4 regions of the Lysinibacillus sp. 1 U-2021 genome follow, and region 1 is predicted to be linked to each of the others. Evidence: riboswitches for the same ligand, from Rfam matches in the RefSeq annotation. Region 1 holds a riboswitch; each other region holds the start of a gene.
The links. A riboswitch is a leader RNA that binds a small molecule or an ion and turns the genes downstream of it on or off. The one in region 1 is predicted to bind S-adenosylmethionine.
Positions count from the first base shown of each region.

Region 2: another riboswitch for S-adenosylmethionine. It lies ahead of QH639_RS00400 (methionine ABC transporter ATP-binding protein); the one in region 1 lies ahead of metK (methionine adenosyltransferase).
Region 3: another riboswitch for S-adenosylmethionine. It lies ahead of QH639_RS14200 (YezD family protein); the one in region 1 lies ahead of metK (methionine adenosyltransferase).
Region 4: another riboswitch for S-adenosylmethionine. It lies ahead of metA (homoserine O-acetyltransferase MetA); the one in region 1 lies ahead of metK (methionine adenosyltransferase).

Region 1 is NZ_CP123966.1:816,733-821,835, forward strand. Features, by position in the region: gene QH639_RS04345 (aminopeptidase) at 1-115, shown strand, start outside; gene QH639_RS04350 (NUDIX domain-containing protein) at 314-781, shown strand; gene QH639_RS04355 (alpha/beta hydrolase family protein) at 765-1,541, shown strand; gene pckA (phosphoenolpyruvate carboxykinase (ATP)) at 1,607-3,193, opposite strand; SAM riboswitch class I at 3,583-3,701, shown strand; gene metK (methionine adenosyltransferase) at 3,960-5,103, shown strand, end outside.
Region 2 is NZ_CP123966.1:82,332-87,434, forward strand. Features, by position in the region: gene QH639_RS00375 (acyl-CoA dehydrogenase family protein) at 1-251, shown strand, start outside; gene QH639_RS00380 (arsenate reductase family protein) at 436-792, shown strand; gene gcvH (glycine cleavage system protein GcvH) at 874-1,254, shown strand; gene QH639_RS00390 (toprim domain-containing protein) at 1,346-1,687, shown strand; gene QH639_RS00395 (thioredoxin family protein) at 1,702-2,013, shown strand; SAM riboswitch class I at 2,070-2,173, shown strand; gene QH639_RS00400 (methionine ABC transporter ATP-binding protein) at 2,256-3,284, shown strand; gene QH639_RS00405 (methionine ABC transporter permease) at 3,274-3,942, shown strand; gene QH639_RS00410 (MetQ/NlpA family ABC transporter substrate-binding protein) at 4,011-4,862, shown strand; gene QH639_RS00415 (response regulator) at 5,075-5,103, shown strand, end outside.
Region 3 is NZ_CP123966.1:2,755,782-2,760,884, forward strand. Features, by position in the region: gene QH639_RS14190 (TetR/AcrR family transcriptional regulator) at 1-543, shown strand, start outside; gene QH639_RS14195 (DUF418 domain-containing protein) at 527-1,621, shown strand; SAM riboswitch class I at 1,792-1,887, shown strand; gene QH639_RS14200 (YezD family protein) at 1,958-2,113, shown strand; gene QH639_RS14205 (flavin reductase family protein) at 2,204-2,689, opposite strand; gene QH639_RS14210 (VOC family protein) at 2,839-3,624, shown strand; gene QH639_RS14215 (amphi-Trp domain-containing protein) at 3,997-4,275, opposite strand; gene QH639_RS14220 (cold-shock protein) at 4,421-4,621, opposite strand; gene QH639_RS14225 (formate--tetrahydrofolate ligase) at 4,835-5,103, shown strand, end outside.
Region 4 is NZ_CP123966.1:237,437-242,539, reverse strand. Features, by position in the region: gene panF (sodium/pantothenate symporter) at 1-664, shown strand, start outside; gene QH639_RS01250 (TSUP family transporter) at 705-1,475, opposite strand; gene QH639_RS01245 (TrmB family transcriptional regulator) at 1,601-2,383, shown strand; gene QH639_RS01240 (hypothetical protein) at 2,406-2,792, shown strand; gene QH639_RS01235 (nucleotide excision repair endonuclease) at 2,845-3,216, opposite strand; SAM riboswitch class I at 3,420-3,531, shown strand; gene metA (homoserine O-acetyltransferase MetA) at 3,655-4,590, shown strand; gene QH639_RS01225 (GerAB/ArcD/ProY family transporter) at 4,630-5,103, opposite strand, start outside.

The DNA of each region.
Region 1 (5,103 bases):
CCATATCGCATTTGGCAGTAATGCGCCATTCGGTGGAGCCAATGCATCAGATGTTCATATTGATTGTGTTGTGAAAAGTCCTATCGTCTATTTTGATGGTCAGCAAGTAATCTAAAGAAAAGCGTGTCTTCCTATGAAGCACGCTTTTTTCATGCTTTACAAGACTGTAGCTTAGGGTTGCTTGTCATTGTAGGTTTACAATATAGTTAATATAGATGAATAGGAATGATGTTTAAATTCTGTCCATAAAATAGAAGTATGATGAAGCAAGTAACTTTTGTTTTGCAACAAGAAAGAACGTGAGGTTGAAGAGATGTTAACATTTACAGATTTACATGGCCTACAAGTAGATTTGAGTTTTACAAGAGGCGAATTTAAAGTAGAACCTAAACACGTCCTCGTCCTATTAAAGCATGAAAATAAATGGTTATGTACTGTCCATAAACGACGTGGTGTAGAAGTGCCAGGAGGGAAATTAGAAGAAGGCGAAACCTTAGAGGAGGCGGCGATTCGAGAAGTTTTTGAAGAGACGGGTGTTCATGTGAAGAACCTTCAATGGTTTGCAGAGTATGCAGTGTATGATGAAATCGTTTTTTGTAAATCCGTTTTCACTGCACAATTTTTAGCGCAAGAGGATATAGAATTTGATTTAGAAACGTCAGGCATGCTTTGGTTAACCGATGAAGAATTTGCTCAGCATCCTAACTTGAGTTTTCACATGAAGGATGAGGGGATGAAGAAAATGCTGGAGGAGCTGAAACATCGTGACACACAATGGTGATATTATCGAAAAACGCCCCTATCCTTCACCAAATCCAGCTATACGTTTAACGGAAATAACCTATCTTTCAATGGGCTTACGTATAAAAGGACTATTAGCAGAGCCAAAGACAGAAGGTACATATGATGGCTTTTTATATTTAAGGGGCGGCATGCAAAGCATTGGGATGGTAAGACCCTCTCGTATTGCACAATTTGCGGCGCAGGGCTTTATCGTATTTGCCCCATATTATCGTGGGAATCGTGGGGGAGAGGGTCGTGACGAGTTTGCAGGGGCAGACCGTTACGATGCGGTCTATGCCGTAGATGTACTCAAACAATTCTGCAATGACAATATTCATGTTTTTGGTTTTTCACGAGGTGGTATTATGGCTCTGTGGACAGCTATTTTAAGGAGGGATATTACTTCTGTTGTAACATGGGCAGGTGTTTCTGATGCAACAGCCACTTATTGGGAACGTACAGATATGCGCAGGATGATGAAGCGCGTTATCGGAGGAACACCTAATCGTGTACCAGAAGCGTATGATGCAAGGACACCTCTTTTTGAGATAGAGCGTATAACAGCTCCCGTTCTTATCATTCATGGCTATCGTGATGAAAATGTGGATATTGAACATGCCAGACAATTGGCATTTTTTTTAGAGGAAGCAAATAAATCATTCGAAACTTGGTATGATCTTACCTATGCACATCAATATCCACCAGCAAAAAATCGTGAAACTGTTCGTGCTCTTTGCAAGTGGATGAAACAGCAATAAAGCATAGAGAAAACAAAAAGACAAAGAGAACGAATTAATTGTTCCCTTTGTCTTTTAAATAGATGTTATTTTAATGGACCACCAAGTGTAGTGATGGCTTCAGAAACGTTTGAGAATTTCTTGAAGTTTTCGTTGAATAAGCCTGCAAGCTCAGCAGCTTTTGCATCGTATGCAGCTTTATCTGCCCAAGCTTCACGAGGATTTAACACTTCTGAAGGTACGCCTTCAACCGCTGTTGGAATGTGTAAACCAAACACAGCATCTTGTGTTGTTTCAACATCTGCTAATTTACCATCGATTGCTGCACGGACCATTGTACGTGTATAAGAAAGTTTCATACGGCTACCTGTGCCATATTCGCCACCAGTCCAACCAGTGTTTACTAAGTATACCTGTGCCCCATGCTCGTCAATTTTTTGTCCTAACATTTCTGCGTATACTGTTGCAGGAAGTGGAAGGAATGGAGACCCGAAGCAAGTAGAGAATACTGGTTCTGGCTCAGTCACACCACGTTCAGTTCCAGCAAGTTTAGAAGTGAACCCGCTTAGGAAGTGATACATTGCTTGTTCTTTAGTTAATTTACTGATTGGAGGTAATACACCAAATGCATCAGCTGTTAGGAAGATGATTGTTTTTGGATGACCTGCAACAGAAGGATCAACGATATTTTCGATGTATTGGATTGGATAAGCTACACGAGTATTTTCTGTTAGTGATCCGTCATCATAGTCACAAATACGCGTTTCTGGATCAACAGCTACGTTTTCTAATACAGAGCCGAAGCGAATCGCATTGTAGATTTCTGGTTCTTTTTCAGCAGAAAGGTTGATTGTTTTTGCATAGCAGCCACCCTCAATGTTGAATACACCATTATCAGACCAACCGTGTTCATCGTCACCGATTAGCTTACGATCAGGATCAGCTGATAACGTCGTTTTACCAGTACCAGATAGACCGAAGAATAACGCTACATCGCCAGCTTCACCAACGTTTGCTGAGCAGTGCATTGAAAGAATACCTTGTTGTGGTAATAAGTAGTTCATGATACCAAAGATAGATTTTTTCATTTCACCAGCATATTCTGTACCACCAATTAAAATAATTTTCTTTTCAAGTGATACGATGATGAATGTTTCAGAAGCAGTACCATCAACCGCAGGATCTGCTTTAAAGTTAGGAGCTGAGATGACAGTGAAGTCAGCAACATGAGAAGCTAATTCATCTGCTGTTGGACGGATAAATAATTGATGAGCAAAAAGATTGTGCCATGCGTATTCATTAATAACTTGAATGCTTAATTGTGAATCTTTGTCAGCACCTGCAAAGCCTTTGAATACGAATAACTCGTCACGTTCTTTTAAATATTTTATTACTTTTACATATAGGTTATCGAACACTTCAGAAGAAATCGGTTGGTTGACTTTACCCCAGTCAATTTGATCTTTTGTGCTTTCTTCTTCTACCGTATATTTATCTTTAGGTGAACGACCAGTGTATTTGCCAGTTTCTGCACGAACTGCGCCATCTACTGTTAACATTGCTTCACCACGAGATGTAGCTTTTTCTGCTAATTGTGGTACTGAAAGTTGAACATTAATGTTACCGCCGTTTAATAATTCCTTCAGTTCGTTTGCAATTTCTACTGAATTCATCGATTAAATACCATCCTTTTTTATAGTATTCCCTTGATTTAGAGGGATTTTTTCTTAATTTCAAAAATAGTATAACACAATTGCTTAAATAATCTATACTAATTAAGAAATTATTTTAGAGTTTTTACCACTTTTCAATAAACTGACAAAAAATAATGTTTTTCGAGTAGAATACCATCAATCCTACTGTAATTAGGCACGAAAATTGAGCCACACATATGTTACCACAAGTAGCTAGGTATGTTGTAGGGATTAATTTGCTTCTATTTACATCATCATCCAAGTATGAAAAGTTTTTGTGTAATAAGTTCTTTCCTTTCTATACAGTAATACATAAGAAAATATTTGACAACGTTCGACCTTTTCAGTAACATGAGATTGAACGGATACTCTTATCCCGAGCTGGTGGAGGGTCAGGCCCTGTGAAACCCGGCAACCTGCATGAACTATTTCACGACATGCGTTGGTGCCAACCTGATGCAAGGGAACATCCCTTGAACGATAAGAGTGAAAGGTTACGCAGTCATTATTCCTTTCCTCATGTAAAGTAACGTGAGAAAAGGATTTTTTTATTGTTAAAAATCAATGTAAAGGTAAGTATATGTAGTTCTTTCCTTATTATAATGACGGATCTTTCGAAATCCTCGTGTTAAAAGCAGCAGTAACGGCTTGAGAGTTCAATCCTTAGGAGCGGACTTGACATGGGTAATGAGTACCGTATTCATACACAACTACTTATTGTAAGAGTATTTAGGAGGAAAACCAAATGACAAACCGTCGACTGTTTACATCAGAGAGTGTAACAGAAGGACATCCAGATAAGATTTGTGACCAAATCTCGGATGCCATTTTAGATGCTATTTTAGCAGAAGATCCAAATGCACGTGTAGCGTGTGAAACAACTGTAACAACAGGATTAGTATTAGTAGCAGGAGAAATTACTACTTCTACTTATGTGGATATTAAAGGTATTGTTCGTGACACTGTAGCTGAAATTGGCTATACACGAGGTAAATATGGCTTTGATGCAGAGAACTTAGCGGTGCTTGTGGCAATTGGCGAACAATCACCTGATATTGCTCAAGGTGTTGATCAGGCATTAGAGGCACGTGAAGGCTCTATGACAGATGCTGACATAGAAGCAATTGGTGCTGGTGACCAAGGCTTAATGTTTGGCTATGCATGTAATGAAACACCAGAGCTAATGCCATTACCAATTAGCTTGGCACACAAATTAGCACGCCGTTTAACAGAAGTACGTAAATCAGGGGAACTTGCCTATTTGCGTCCTGATGGTAAAACGCAAGTAACGATTGAATATGATGACAATAATGTACCGGTTCGCGTGGATACAATTGTTATTTCAACACAGCATGATGAAGAAGCAACACTTGAACAAATTCAAGCAGATTTAAAAGAATTTGTTATTGCACCAGTTGTACCGAGTGAATTATTAGATGCTAATACGAAATACTTCATCAATCCAACTGGCCGTTTTGTAATTGGTGGGCCAAAAGGTGATGCTGGATTAACAGGGCGTAAAATCATTGTTGATACATACGGTGGTTATGCACGTCACGGTGGTGGTGCCTTCTCAGGTAAGGATGCAACCAAGGTAGACCGTTCGGCGGCATATGCAGCACGTTATGTAGCGAAAAACATCGTAGCAGCTGGCTTAGCAGAGCGTGCTGAAGTGCAACTTGCCTATGCGATTGGCGTTGCTCAGCCTGTTTCCATTGCTGTCGATACATTTGGCACAGGTAGAGTGAAAGAAAGCGAAATCGTTGAATGGGTACGCGAGCTATTCGATCTACGCCCAGCAGGTATCATTAAAATGCTTGATCTTCGTCGTCCAATTTATAAACAAACTGCTGCGTATGGACATTTTGGTCGTACAGATTTAAATGTAC
Region 2 (5,103 bases), 730 kb from region 1:
AAGCAATTGCTCGTGACGGTGCTGAAAAAGCACATCAAAAATTGCTATACACACAAATTTTCTGCCAAGAAGCATTCTCAGAAATCGAAAAAGAAGCAAAAGACACAATTCTTGCTTCAGCGGATGGCGATGCAGCCCGTATGACATTATCTGCACTGCGTAAGCTAACACGTAATAATCCATACAATTTAATTGCGAAGAAGCGTGAGGCTTCCGTTAAATTAATTGATGCTGAAAAATATATTGTATAATAGTGCAAATTTAACCTAGCTATCTGCAAAAGATAGCTAGGTTTTTTTATATGAGATGGATAATCGTAAAAGGAGCGGATAAATTTGCACAACTGGTGGATAAACTTACAAAAAAGAGTGAAGTTCACCATTGAAAACAACTATGATGGTATACTACAGAAAAAGACAGAAGAGGAGCATTGTAATGACGATTCAATTTTTCCATTATCCGAAATGTACAACATGTAAAAAGGCACAGAAGTGGTTAAATGAGCATGAGGTTGCCTATGAAGAGGTACATATCGCAGAGCAACCTCCCACTAAAGAAGAATTAACAGCTATTTGGCAAGCTAGTGGACAGCCTTTGAAGAAATTTTTTAATACCTCAGGCATGAAATATCGTGAGCTTGGCTTAAAGGACAAGTTAGCGGAAATGACGGAGGATGAGCAGCTTGAGCTACTTGCTTCAGATGGCATGTTAATGAAACGTCCCATCGTGACAGATGGAAAAAAAGTTACTTTAGGTTTTAAAGAAGTAGATTTTGAGCAAGCTTGGAAATAACCGTATTAAACCTTGTATTTATAGGAGAAGTATGGCACACTGAAAGTGAATATATTACATATTTATGGAGGGGTTTTTTGCATGAGCACACCTAAAGACTTACGATACTCTGAAGAACATGAATGGGTAAAAGTAGAAGATGGAAAAGTACGTATTGGTATTACTCACTTCGCACAATCTGAATTAGGAGATATCGTATTCGTTGAGCTTCCACAAGTTGGCGACGAAATCAAAACAGATGATCCATTCGGTAGCGTAGAATCAGTAAAAACTGTTTCTGAATTATATGCACCAATCTCAGGTACTGTAGTGGAAGTAAATGCAGATTTAGAAGATAGCCCAGAATTCGTTAATGAATCACCATATGAAAAAGCATGGATGATCGTTGTTGAGCCTGCTGACGCATCAGAAGTTGAGAAACTAATGACAGCAGAGCAATACGAAGAAATGATCGCTGAATAAGACAAGCTATAATCGAAAAACGTCGGAAACTACCGGCGTTTTTTGTTATATAATGACTTATAAGTGGGGATCTCTAAATGGAGGTGGCGTAATGTTCGAGGGAAAATGCTTGATAGTAGAAGGACGCTCAGATAAGCTACAAATTGAGCCTATTTTGAATGAGAATGTTACAATACTATGTACGAATGGTACAATTGGTGTGCATCAATTAGAAGAACTACTGGATCCCTATGAGGGCTGTGAGCTATTTACTTTTTTTGATGCAGATACTTCTGGCGATAAGCTACGTGCATTAATGGACAGACATTATCCAGAAGCTGAGCATCTGCGCACAATGCCAACATATAAGGAAGTAGAAACGACACCAAGAAAAGTGCTAGCGATGATTTTACTGCGAGCACATTTTTCAATCCATAATGAATATATTTTGTAAGGTTGCGTGAGTAAATGGAAGAATGGTCAACAGAGCAGTGGGAAGCGGCTAAACAGTCAGGAGACAAAACTGCATTTTATTTATATACACCGATGTGTGGAACATGTGCAGTGGCATCTAAAATGATGTCCATTATTGAACAATTACTGCCACAGCTACAAATTGGTAAAGCAAATATCAACTTTTTGGAACACATTGCTTATGAGCATCAAATTGAAAGTGTTCCATGTCTACTCATCAGTGATGGCGGAAAAGTGACAGAAAAGATTTATGCTTTTCAATCCGTACCATTTTTATATGAATTGTTAAAAAAATCAATTGACTGAACTTTACTAGCGTGGTAAAGTATCAAATATATTACTAAAACATTAAATATATCGAACTCTTATGAAGAGTGGCGGAGGGAAGTGCCCTATGAAGCCCGGCAACCATCACAATGTGAAAAGGTGCCAAATCACCCAAAGATTTTTCTTTGAAAGATGAGAGAACGGTTTAACGTATTATACGTGACCCCTTCTACTTGTCTGTGAGTGAAGGGGTTTTCTATATGAGAAAAGGAGTATTCGCTATGATCCAGCTTCAAAATATTACAAAGAAATACAAAACAGCAAATGGCGAATTAACGGCAGTCAAAGACGTCAACCTTACTATTAATAAAGGTGAAATTTTTGGCATTATTGGCTATAGTGGTGCTGGTAAAAGTACCATGATTCGTTTATTAAACGGTTTAGAGAAACCGACAGCAGGAACAGTAACGGTGAACAATCAAGAATTTTCATCGATAAAAGGGCAAAAGCTTAGAGCGGCTAGACAAAAGGTAAGTATGATTTTCCAGCATTTCAATTTACTTTGGTCTAGAACAGTTGCCGAAAATATTGCATTCCCTTTAGAAATCGCAGGCTTCCCAAAGGCTCAACGTGAAGCACGTGTGAAGGAATTAATTGCCCTTGTAGGCTTAGAAGGGCGCGATAAGGCATATCCATCCCAGCTTTCTGGTGGACAAAAGCAGCGTGTAGGAATTGCACGTGCATTAGCGAATAATCCAGAGGTTTTACTATGTGATGAGGCGACATCGGCACTCGATCCTGAAACAACGGATGCTATTCTTGATTTACTCGTTGATATAAATGAACGCTTAGGCTTAACTATCGTCCTGATTACCCACGAAATGCATGTCATTCGCAAAATTTGTCATCGTGTAGCAGTGATGGAGGCAGGCGAAATTGTGGAACGTGGTGAGGTATTGCAAGTCTTCCAAGCCCCACAGGCGGCTATTACTAAGAAGTTTGTATCTCAAATTACAGACACTAAGGAAACACAGGATACGGTAGCACAAATTAAAACAAACTATCCAACTGGACAACTTGTCAAACTTATTTTTGTTGGTGAAAAAACAGAACAGCCAGTCATCTCACATCTTGTGAAACAATTTGATGTAGAAGTAAGTATTGTTCACGGAAATATTTCACAAACAAAAAATGGTGCATATGGTACATTGATTGTGCAAATTGATGGCTCTCAGAAAAACGTCACTGAAGCCCTTCGTTATTTAAATACAGTGGAAGTACAGACGGAGGTGATTGAAAATGCTAACTAATCTCTTTCCGAATGTAGACTGGGAAAATATGTGGCAAGCTACGTATGAAACTTTATACATGACAGCTATATCAACGGTTGTGACATTTATTCTTGGGTTAGTCATTGGTATTGTTCTATTTTTAACTAGTCCCAATCAGTTATGGGCAAATAAAATCGTTAACTTTTTAACGGGATCACTCGTTAATATTTTCCGTTCCATTCCATTTATCGTATTAATTATTTTATTAATTCCATTTACGAAGTTGTTACTAGGTACAATTCGTGGTGCCAATGCGGCGTTACCTGCTTTAATTATCGGTGCAGCACCGTTTTATGCTCGTATGGTATTAATTGCGTTACGTGAAATTGATAAAGGTGTCATTGAAGCGGCTCGTTCAATGGGAGCGAAAACTTCTACAATTATTTGGAAAGTATTGGTTCCTGAATCATTACCAGCTTTGATTTCTGGTATCACCGTAACGGCTGTTGCTCTTGTAGGTTATACAGCGATGGCAGGAATTATTGGTGCAGGTGGTCTTGGTAACTTAGCTTTCTTAGACGGCTTCCAGCGAAACCGCCAAGATGTGACATTAATGGCAACTATTTTTATCTTAGTAGTCGTATTTATTATTCAATGGATTGGTGATTTAATTACTGAGAAAATTGATAAACGCTAGCACGAAATTGAGGTTATTCCGGTTTTTACCGCTAACATATTTAAAACAAATAAAAGGGAGTGTCATAAATGAAAAAGTTACTAGCAGGATTATTTTTATCAATACTTGTACTAGCATTAGCAGCTTGCGGTACAGATAAAAAAGAAGATGAAAAATCAGCATCTGGCAATCAAACAGATAGTAAAGAAAACGTAACATTAAAAGTAGGTGCTTCTAATACACCACACGCAGTTATTTTAGACAAAGCAAAACCGATCTTAGCTAAAGAAGGTATTGATCTTGAAATTGAAACATATACAGATTATGTTTTACCAAACCAAGATTTAGAGTCAAAAGATATTGATGCAAACTATTTCCAGCACATTCCTTACTTAGAGCTACAAATTAAAGACAATGGCTATGATTTCGTTAATGCAGGTGGCGTTCACATTGAACCAATCGGTATTTACTCTAAAAAATATAAAACGTTAGAAGACCTGCCTGAAGGCGCAACAATTTTACTTTCTAACTCAGTATCTGACCATGGTCGTATGCTGTCATTGTTAGAGGCTAAAGGCTTAATTAAATTAAAAGAAGGCATTGATAAAACAGCAGCAGAATTAAAGGACATTGAAGAAAATCCTAAAAACTTTAAATTCGATGCAAATACTGCACCAGAAATGCTTGTACAAATGTACGAAAATGATGAAGGCGATGCAGTACTTATCAATTCTAACTTTGCCATCGATAACGGTTTAAACCCAATTGAAGATGCTATTTCTCTTGAAGATAAAGAATCTCCATATGTTAACATCATCGCTGTACGTGCAGGTGATGAAACAAAACATGAAATTAAAAAATTATTAGAAGTATTAACATCTAAAGAAATCCAAGACTTCATTTTAGAAGAGTGGAAAGGTGCAGTAGTACCGGTAAAATAAGAATTAGAAATTTTATAAAAGGGTACATAAGTTTAACGACTTAGGTACTCTTTTTTATTTGTAGTTAAATTGATGAGAAACTATGTATTTTTTATGACGTCTATTTATGTTCAGATATTGTTTAGTCACATTTATTACTATAGTAATGTTGTTAATTTGCGAAATAAATGATAGAAAGTAATAATAAGAAAAAACTAGATGGAGTGATTCTAATGAATGATATAAAATTCACCCATGACAT
Region 3 (5,103 bases), 1.9 Mb from region 1:
GAAAATGGATTTGAAAAAACAAGCTTAGCAATGATTGCTACAGAGGTCGGTATTTCAAAACCAGCCATTTACTATTATTTTCAATCAAAAGATCAATTAATCGCTTTCATATTTGATGAATTGTATAAAGAAATTCAACATGATGTCGCTGTGGAGTATAAAGAGCTTTCTTCTGCTAATTTTAAGGAGGAATTACTTAAGCTAGGCTATAAATCTATTGAGGCACAGGACAAGGACCCTTATTTTAATAAAATATTTAATCAATATGTACTATTAGCGGCCCGCGATGAAAACTATAAAAGACAATTAGTAGAGCTAGAAACAAGCTTTTTAACGAGCTTTGTTGCTATCCTACGATATGGCGTACAGCTAGGCGTGCTAGAGGATACTCCCCATATAGAAGCGAAGGCACAGATGCTAGCCCTCGTCTATGATAATATCGGTAATTTCATGTTAACAGGCAACCAATTGAACTATAGGGCTATTTGGAAGGAGGCAGTGAATAGCGTTATCCAAGGGGGCAAAGATGACAAAAAGAAATGATGATCGGCGCATTGAAGGTCTTGATTTTGCAAGAGCTCTCGCCATGCTTGGCATGTTCATTGTCAATTTTGGCGTCATAACAGGTTCTACAACGAATGGTTCAACATGGTTAATGGCCTTCCAACATCTTTTCGAGGGACGTGCTTCGGCCGTATTTGTCATGCTAGCAGGAATAGGGACAGCCTTAATGACTCGTCAGGCTAGAGAGAGTAAGGACCCAATCCTTCTTCGTCAAAATCGACTTACTTTGTGGAAGAGGGCGCTTTTGTTATTTACGATAGGGATTATATTATATGCAATCGGCTGGACAGGAGATATCTTACATTATTATGGCGTGTATATGTTTGTTGCTGCTTGTTTGATTGCCCAATCCAAGAAAATGATGATCTTCATAATTGGTGCCATCCTTATCCTTTCACAATGGCTTCAAATTCAATTTAGTTACCTTGCTGGTTGGCATCCAACATATGTGCTACTAGAGTATCTTGATTTTTGGACACCAGCTGGATTTATAAGAAATTTGATGTTTAATGGCTATCATCCACTATTCCCCTGGATTTGCTTCTTTCTGATAGGGATGGTAATGGGCACATTAGATTTAACAAATCATACATTAAGAAAAAACTTACTGGTGATAGGCTTATTGCTAGTCATCGTGACTGAGACTTGTTCAACGTTATTCATTAAGATGACAACCATTCATTTATTAGATGTAGAGAGTGCATTGTATTTATTTGATACAGGACCGATTCCACCGAATATGATGTATGTCCTCTCTAATTCGGCTTCGGCTATTGTTATCATTGTTGGCTCCATCTATCTTGTAGAGACATGTAAAAATAAAGTTATTCAATCTTTCATATTAACTGGACAAATGTCTTTAACGCATTATGTTGGCCATGTTGTTATAGGCATTGGAATACTAATTATTTGCCAAAAGCTGGAGAACCAAACACTTGCTTTTTCCATGCTGTATGCCTGCTGTTATTTTTTAGGATGTGTCGTGGTTTCTGTATGGTGGAGGACTAAACATCATCGAGGCCCACTTGAATTCATGATGAGGAAATGGAGCTTGTAATAAATTAATGGATTGCCATCTATTTCTCACTGACTAGGCATAAAATACTTTAGGTATAGGGAGTCTTTTAATCTAAACGACATATTGCATAGTATTCAACTAGGTTTTCTAATATTTTGTATTGACATTCCTATAGCAGAATTATAGAATTATTTTCAAGAAACGCAGTACTCTTATCAAGAGAGGTGGAGGGACTTGGCCCAATGAAGCCTCGGCAACCGAACAACAGGTGCCAAATCCAACAGATGGTGTCTGAGAGATAGGAGGGGCTATCAATCAGTTTGATGCGTTGGCCTCTTTATGAACAATAAGGATAAAAAAGAAGGGGTGTATCGTATGGCTCAGTCAGTAAAAGTAGATGATAAGAAACTAGAGGCAATTGCGAAGGCGATTCAAAATCTTGAATTTGGTGAAGTGCATATTACGATTCAAGATGGTGTGATTGTGCAAATTAATAGGCTTGAAAAGCAGAGATTTCCGCAGAAAAAATAACAATGATTTCAGTAGAACTTATGTCAAACGGCCACCTATAAGCATGAAGGATTTCCTGTGCTTACAAGTGGCCCTTTTTTTGTGTAAAGGCTAGCTATAAAAGCTTTTTGGTATGGGACCGATATGACGGCGATGATAAAGCAAAGGCTCTTTTTGAGCATTTGTAATGTCTACGACCTGCCCAATAAAAATGGTATGGTCGCCAGCATCGATTTGCTGAAATGTTTTACATTGTAAATTAGCTGCTGTATCATGTAAAATCGGTAGTCCTAAAGAGGAAGTTGACCATTTTGCTTGTGCAAAGCGATCAGGGATTTTACTGGCAAATAGTGTACATAAATGCTCTTGATCACTCGCTAAAATATTGACCGCAAAATTTGGCGCAGTCGTGAAATAAGGATGGAGCTGAGATTTTTTATCGAGTGACCACAAAATAAGGAGCGGGTCGATTGAAACAGATGCAAAGGAATTGACGGTTAAGCCAATCGGTTTTGTGTCATGACATGTCGTGACAACTGTTACGCCTGTAGGATAATTACCTAATGCCAATTTAAAAGCAGCTACTAAATCTGTCATTCAAATCACCTCTTTATGAAATTAGTGAACGGAGTTTGTAGGTAAACGAAACTTTTTTTCATATCCTACTAGTAACTCCTTTTCTTGAGTAAATTTTAAACTAATCAAACATACAGGTAAAGGTAATGGGGAAAGAAAGGGGAATGGCCATGACTTTATATTTTGATCATTTGGTTCATCAAGTGGAATCACCAGAAAATATAAAGGTTTTCTTCAATAAACGAAATGTCCATACAGTGAATGGTGGGCAGCACACGATGTGGGGGACTTATAATACGTTAAGCTACTTTGGCTTAAGCTATATTGAACAAATTGCTATCTATGATCGTGATTTATTTGAGCAAGCGGCACAATACCCATATTCCCTACATTATACGTTTAAACGTGACCAAGAGCGCCAGGGATTTTCTCGAATTGCTCTGCGCACAAAAAATATTGAGGAAGAGGGTCGACGCTTGCGAGCATTGGGCTATGAAGTATATGGACCAGATGCATGTAGCAGAACAAGACCAGATGGCACTGTGGTAGAATGGAAGCTATTGCATTTTGGTAAGCCAGATCTGCCAATTGATTTTCCATTTTTGATTGAATGGGCGGAGGCAGATGAAGAGCGTTTGGTTCAATTAAAGGCAAGTGGTGCCATTGATGTCAAACAGGCTATAACCATGGAATCCGTCCAATTCTACGTCAAGGACATGCAGGCAACAGTACAACTGTGGCAAGAGGTGTTACAGCTACCAGTGCCTACGCAATATGAGCAGTATATGTCACTACAGCTACCGAATATGCGTTTAGATTTCTATGAGGAAGAGAGCGCGATGACAATGACACTTGGTCATGTCAAAGAGGGACCATTTGGTGTGACATTAAAGGATTCTAAACGAACAAAAGAAACTTTAGTTTGCCCTGGTGCTTTTTATTGGATAAATCGATAAGGAGAAAAGGCTGGAACATCACTAACAGGGACCTTCATTAAGCCGAATAATCTTTACATTAACAAACATGATAACTAGAAAAACCGAACTATTCCGAAACACTTCGTAAGCGTTTTAGTGGATAGCTCGGTATTTTTATGGGCTGAAACACTTTTGCTCCCGCCTTTTTACATAAGTATTGAAAAACAAAACCATCAATAGAATTTATTATGCTGGCTACTTGCTTTCCTGTGAATTTAGCGTTATAGAGGAGACCCCTGGAGCGAAATCACCCCCTCACCTTGCTAAAAAGTTTTAGCAGTGACATGATCTTTAATTCAACAATATGGAAAAATCCACTTCATCAGAGAAGTGGATTTTCGTTGCCAATTATTATTCAATTGTCATTTTTTTCGGTGTTTCTGTACCTGTATACCAATCAAATTCAATTTCAAATGAATGCTTGTCGCCCTTTTTTGTATAGGAGTATTCGATTTTGAGCTGTTCACTTGGGCTGACAACTGTTGGCTCTGTGTCTTGAACAAAAGTGAATTCACCATTTTCTTTAAGCTTTTTTGCAATCGTTTCCAGTGTTGCTGCAAATTCTGCTACACTTTGTCGTTCTTTATGCTTCAAAATAACTTCAGTCATGGGTTTATTTTGTTTTTGCATCGAGATCCCTCCTTACGTATTGTTACTTCTATTATAACATGGAGGGGGCATTCAGCTTATAAAACAATACAAAAAGCGGATGAAGGAAACGATGCATTTCCTAATCTGCTGCTAATCTGGAACTACATGGATAGCCCCATTATGCTTATAGTTTTACAACATTTGATGCTTGGGGTCCACGATTGCCTTCCACAACATCAAATGAAACCTTTTGACCTTCTTCAAGTGTACGGAAGCCTTCCTCCTGGATGCCCGTAAAATGAACAAATACATCTTCGCCATCATCACATTCAATAAAGCCATAACCTTTTTCATTATTGAACCACTTTACGATCCCCTGTTGCATAAGCATTCGCCTCCAATGCGCTTGAATGTAAAATAAAGTTAAATAAATGGTGCACTCATTGAGAAAATGTGAAAAAATTGCATTTTCTCTTAGAACATACAGGAATTGAACAAAGATGTCAATTGATTGACGAAATGCTTGCATATCTGGCTTTCTTTTTTTTCACAATTAAGACTATAATGGAAATGAACAACATAGAAAGTAGGATGCCAAATGACAACGAAAAATCAACCATTATCAGATTTAGAAATCGCTAGTCAAGCAGTGATCAAACCTATTACGGAAATTGCCAATGCTGCGGGTATTCCAGAGGATGCTCTTGAACAGTATGGCCGCTACAAAGCAAAGATCGACCCATTAAAAATTACTGCTCAGGGCGAGGATGCAAAGGTAGTATTAGTATCAGCTATTAGTCCAACCCCAGCTGGTGAAGGAAAGTCGACTGTGACTGTTGGACTAGCAGATGCCCTTCATCAATTAGA
Region 4 (5,103 bases), 580 kb from region 1:
GATGAGCTATAAGGATTCCAAAAGTATGCATCAAGCGATTCTTATTGGCACGATTGCCATAGGGACAATCATGTTTGGCATGCATTTAATTGGGGTGTTAGCCCGACCTGTCTTACCGGGCATTGAGATTGGTGATAAAGTCATGCCGCTCCTGACATTGAAGGTATTACCGCCATTTTTAGCAGGAATCGTTTTAGCTGCACCAATGGCTGCGACAATGTCTACGGTTAATGCTTTACTAATGCTTGTCAGCTCTACAGTTGTCAAAGACATCTATTTAAATTATATGAAGCCGAAAGCTAGTGATGCAGAGATAAAGCGTGCAAGCTTTCTTGTAACAACAGTCATTGGCCTAGCCGTTGTCATCTTTGCACTCAATCCACCTGATTTATTAGTGTGGTTGAACTTATTTGCCTTCGGTGGACTAGAGGCTGTCTTTATTTGGACAGTCGTTTTAGGATTGTATTGGAAAAAAGCGAATAAATACGGAGCGATTGCGTCAATGATTTCAGGCATGTTGTTGTATATTATGATTGATCGGTTTTATCCTTCCGTCTTTGGTATGCATACAGTCACGATACCAATTGTCGCATCCTTCTTTATTTTTGTGATTGTCAGTTTGTCCACTAGTCATAAATTTAAAAACGAAAAGCTTATGATTTAACGCCAAAACGCCACAGATTTCAAATTCTGTGGCGTTTATTTTAATGCATCATAAAATCATAGGCATTTTTCGCAAGTAATGTCATTGTAACGACAATAAATAGCGTGCGGACAAAGCCACTTCCTTTCTTGATTGCCATCCGTGAGCCAAGCATAGCCCCACCAATTTGCGCAATGCCCATGACTAGACCATAAACATAATGAATTTGACCTAAGTAAGCAAACATACAAACACCAGCCACATTACTTGCCAAATTTAAAAACTTTGCATTACCAGCCGCCTTTAAAAAATCAAAGCCTACCAGTAAGAAGCTAAAGATTAAAAACGACCCTGTCCCAGGACCAAGAAATCCATCATAAAAACCAATAGCAAATAATAGCAGCATAAATAAAAACAAATGTTTTTTAGATAGATTTTTTACGGTAGAGACGGCACCCCAATCCTTTTTAAAGATCGTATATACCCCAACAGCCGCCAGCATAACAAGCATTAATGGCTTTAGTAATGCTGGATTAATCAGATGCACAGTCCAAGCACCACATAATGATCCGATAAATGCTAGTGGAAAATATTTGAGGACAGAGCGAATGTCCAGCTGGCCAGAACGATAGAAAGAAATAGAGGAAGTGAGCGAGCCCATAGCTCCTGCTAGTTTGTTCGTGGCAACCGCAGCAGCTGGATTGAGCCCAACAAATAGTAAGGCTGGTAGTGAAATTAAACCGCCCCCTCCCACTACTGAGTCAACAAAAGCCGCCAGAAATCCAAAAGAAATTAATAGTATGAGAATATGTACATCGATTTCAAACAACATATGACACCTCTTTATAATTAGTTACTACTGAAATAGTAACTAAATTTATTTGCGCTGTAAACCCCATTTTTTCATTGGCAAATCTTCACATTGGTAGCCTATAATAAAGATAATGGAGGGATTACATGGAGGAATTAATCACCCAGCTGAAAGAAATGGGTTTTACAGAATATGAAGCAAAGGCCTATACGGCACTTGTTCAGCAAAGTCATGTCAGTGCCTATCAGGTAAGTAAAAATTCTGGCATACCACGTGCAAGAGTGTATGATATTTTAAATATCCTTGTAGAAAAGGGCATCGTGTTAAAAGAAGAGACCGCAGAACAAACGACCTATTCGGCAATGCCTGTGTCTGTGTTCTTACAGCAAATGCAACAGCGCTGGGAGTCGAATTTTACGTCTATAAGCGGGAAATTAGAGAAATTAGAGGAAAAAGTACAGGAAGCTGAGCCTAAAGTGGTCATGCTGAAGGGCAAGGAATCCATTATCAACTATTGTCAGTCACTTCTAAAGAAGGCGAAGAAAAAAGTGATGCTGTCGATGTGGGAAGATATGTATGATGCCTTACGTGAAGATTTGCAAGAGGTGGCGCTGCATGTTCCTGTTCATGGCATTACGTTGTATGTAGGAGAGCATCTCGCCTCAATTGACCAGCATAGAGCCACACATTATACAAAAAAAGCGTCTACACCGCATTGGTTTATCTTATCGATAGATGGTCAGGAAATGATTTATGGTCATTCTCCATCTACCCAAGAGACGGCCTTTATCACCAATGATCCGGTTCATATTTATTTGTTAGAGGATTATATATGGCATGATGTGCTCATCAATCGGTTAGTAAAACGTGATGATCAGGAGTTAGAAGACTGGATTGCTAAGGAGCGTAAAGCTTTTTTCTTAGAATAGTCGTATAAGGAAGGGGAGTTACGTGAAAAAATTCGTGTTGCTAGGTTTAATAAGCCTACTAATGCTAGGAGCCTGTAATGCTACACCACCTACCGATCCACCAACGATTCATGAGCTAACGGTTGTCCCAGATAATGTCCAAAAAAATATCGTTTCTAATGACAGAATACAACTATTGCATGAAAAGGATGCTCCATATTACCTTGTTTATTATTCAAAAGGGAATGTATTGGCAAGTATTACAGTTGAGGGAAATAGGCTTATCATCCAATTAGAAGAAGGCAGCGAGCAAAGGAAAGAGGCTCAGCCCTATGTTTTTCAAATCAACGTCAAGAATCCTGAGCTTGATACCATTGATTTGCGAATAAACGGTCAGAGTACGCCCATTGATCGTATGACCATTATGTAATAAAAGAAACCGAAATCCCTTTAGATGAGATTTCGGTTTCTTTACGTGATGTCTAATAAAAGACTTTATCTACGTTATATTTAGAGCGGAAAGTATTAATCGCATATGTTTCGTAAATTTCACGTTCCATTGGGTCTTCTACTTCATAGACTTCAATTTTGAACACTTCTTCACGATGGTTTTTCATCGGAGATACATTATCCTCGAAATGTTTTTTAATACGTTGACGAATTTTACGTGCTTTCCCAACAAACAATAGCTCATTCTTGTCATTATAGAATAAGAAAATGCCGCCTTTATCACGTGTGATTTTATGGAAGTCAATAAAACCGAAGTAAGGTGTGATTGGCACATCACCTGGTTTTAAATCTTGTTCACGTTGACGGATTACTAGATCTGGTTTTGGAAATTCAATTTTAATCAAACTATTCACGTTCCTCTCTCTTACTAAAAGTATATGGTAACATAATTACGGCATGTTTACCATAAATTTTAAATGTAGAAACACCACATATAGCAAGCTTAGTGTACATCAAATGAGCAAGGAACATGCACATGAATCACAAAATATTCGATGAATTATTGATATTCTAACTAGTTCGTGTTACAATTCAAGATAATTAAATAATCTTATCAAGAGAAGCTGAGGGATTTGGCCCGATGACGCTTCAGCAACCTCTAACGATTGTTAGAAAGGTGCTAATTCCAGCAAAGGATTTTTTCCTTTGAGAGATAAGAGTGGACGTGAAAAAAATCCTTCTCATTCTATCTCGTATGGAATGAGGAGGATTTTTTAATTTCGTTGCAATGTACGCAAGTTAGGTTTGCTAAAAGAGAGTGATTATAGAGAGGGGAAAGCAAGATGCCAATTAATATTCCGAAAAATTTACCAGCTGGAGAACATTTACGTGAGGAAAAAATCTTCGTCATGGAAGAAGATCGTGCGAAAACACAGCAAATCCGTCCATTAAATATATTAATATTAAATCTAATGCCTGAAAAAGAAAAAACTGAGCTCCAATTATTACGTTTATTGGGGAATACACCATTACAGGTGAATATTACCTTTTTGAATACAGCCACTCACGAGTCTAAAAATGTGAGTAAATCCCATTTGCAGCTTTTCTACACAACGTTCAATCAGATTCGACACCGACGCTATGATGGTATGATTATAACTGGTGCACCAGTAGAAAAAATGGCTTTTGAAGAGGTCAACTATTGGCAGGAAATTTCAGAAATTATGGATTGGTCTAAAAAGAATGTGACATCCGTGCTACATATATGTTGGGGGGCACAGGCTGCATTGTATCATCATTATGGCATTGGGAAGGTTGAGCTCTCTGCTAAATGCTCAGGCGTCTATTCCCATGTGATTACAGATTTAACTGTAGATTTGGTACGTGGCTTTAGTGATTTATTTACTGCGCCCCATTCACGCTATACATCTGTTTCGATTGACGAGGTTCGCAATCATCCAGATCTACGATTATTATCCTATTCAGAGGATGCTGGGGTATTTATTGTACAATCAAAAGATAATAAAAATATTATGATTACGGGCCATCTAGAGTATGATGCGACAACGCTAGCCGATGAGTACAGTCGCGATGTGGCGAAGGGCATAGATATCGCCGTTCCTGTGAACTACTTCCCGAATGACGATCCTACACAAGTGCCAATGAATACATGGCGTGCCCATACGCATCTATTATTCTCTAACTGGTTGAACTACTATGTTTACCAAGAAACACCATATGAATGGGATTTTGTAGATGAAATCGAATATCATATTTAATTAATAAAACGTCTAATTTCTTTTCTAGCTTAGAAGAAATTAGACGTTTTGATTGTCATTTTCTGTTTCCTGCTGAGGTGTTTCGTTATTTTGAGCCTTGGATTTACGATTGCGAATAACTACTACAATCAGCAAAAGTATAGGTAATAAAATGGTGAAAATAAAGGAAAAGATTGGCCAAATTTCATTATTATAATTAGTAGAATGCACAATATCTGGATGAACAATTTGAGAAAGTCCAATAACAATTATACCCATCGGTATAATGAGTGGACGATGATCCTTGATCTTCAATATTTGTGCAAGTCCAACAACGGTCGTATAGAAATACATAAATGTACGAATATATATAGACGAAATCCACATAAATGCCATAATGATTTCTATGCGCTGCAAAAAATTCCCTATAGATATTCTTTGTGCTAAGGCATAGCTAGGAAATGTCCTTGATGCAGTGTTTTCAGGACCTAATACAAGAATCGATAGGACAATCAACGTAACTAAGACGATTCC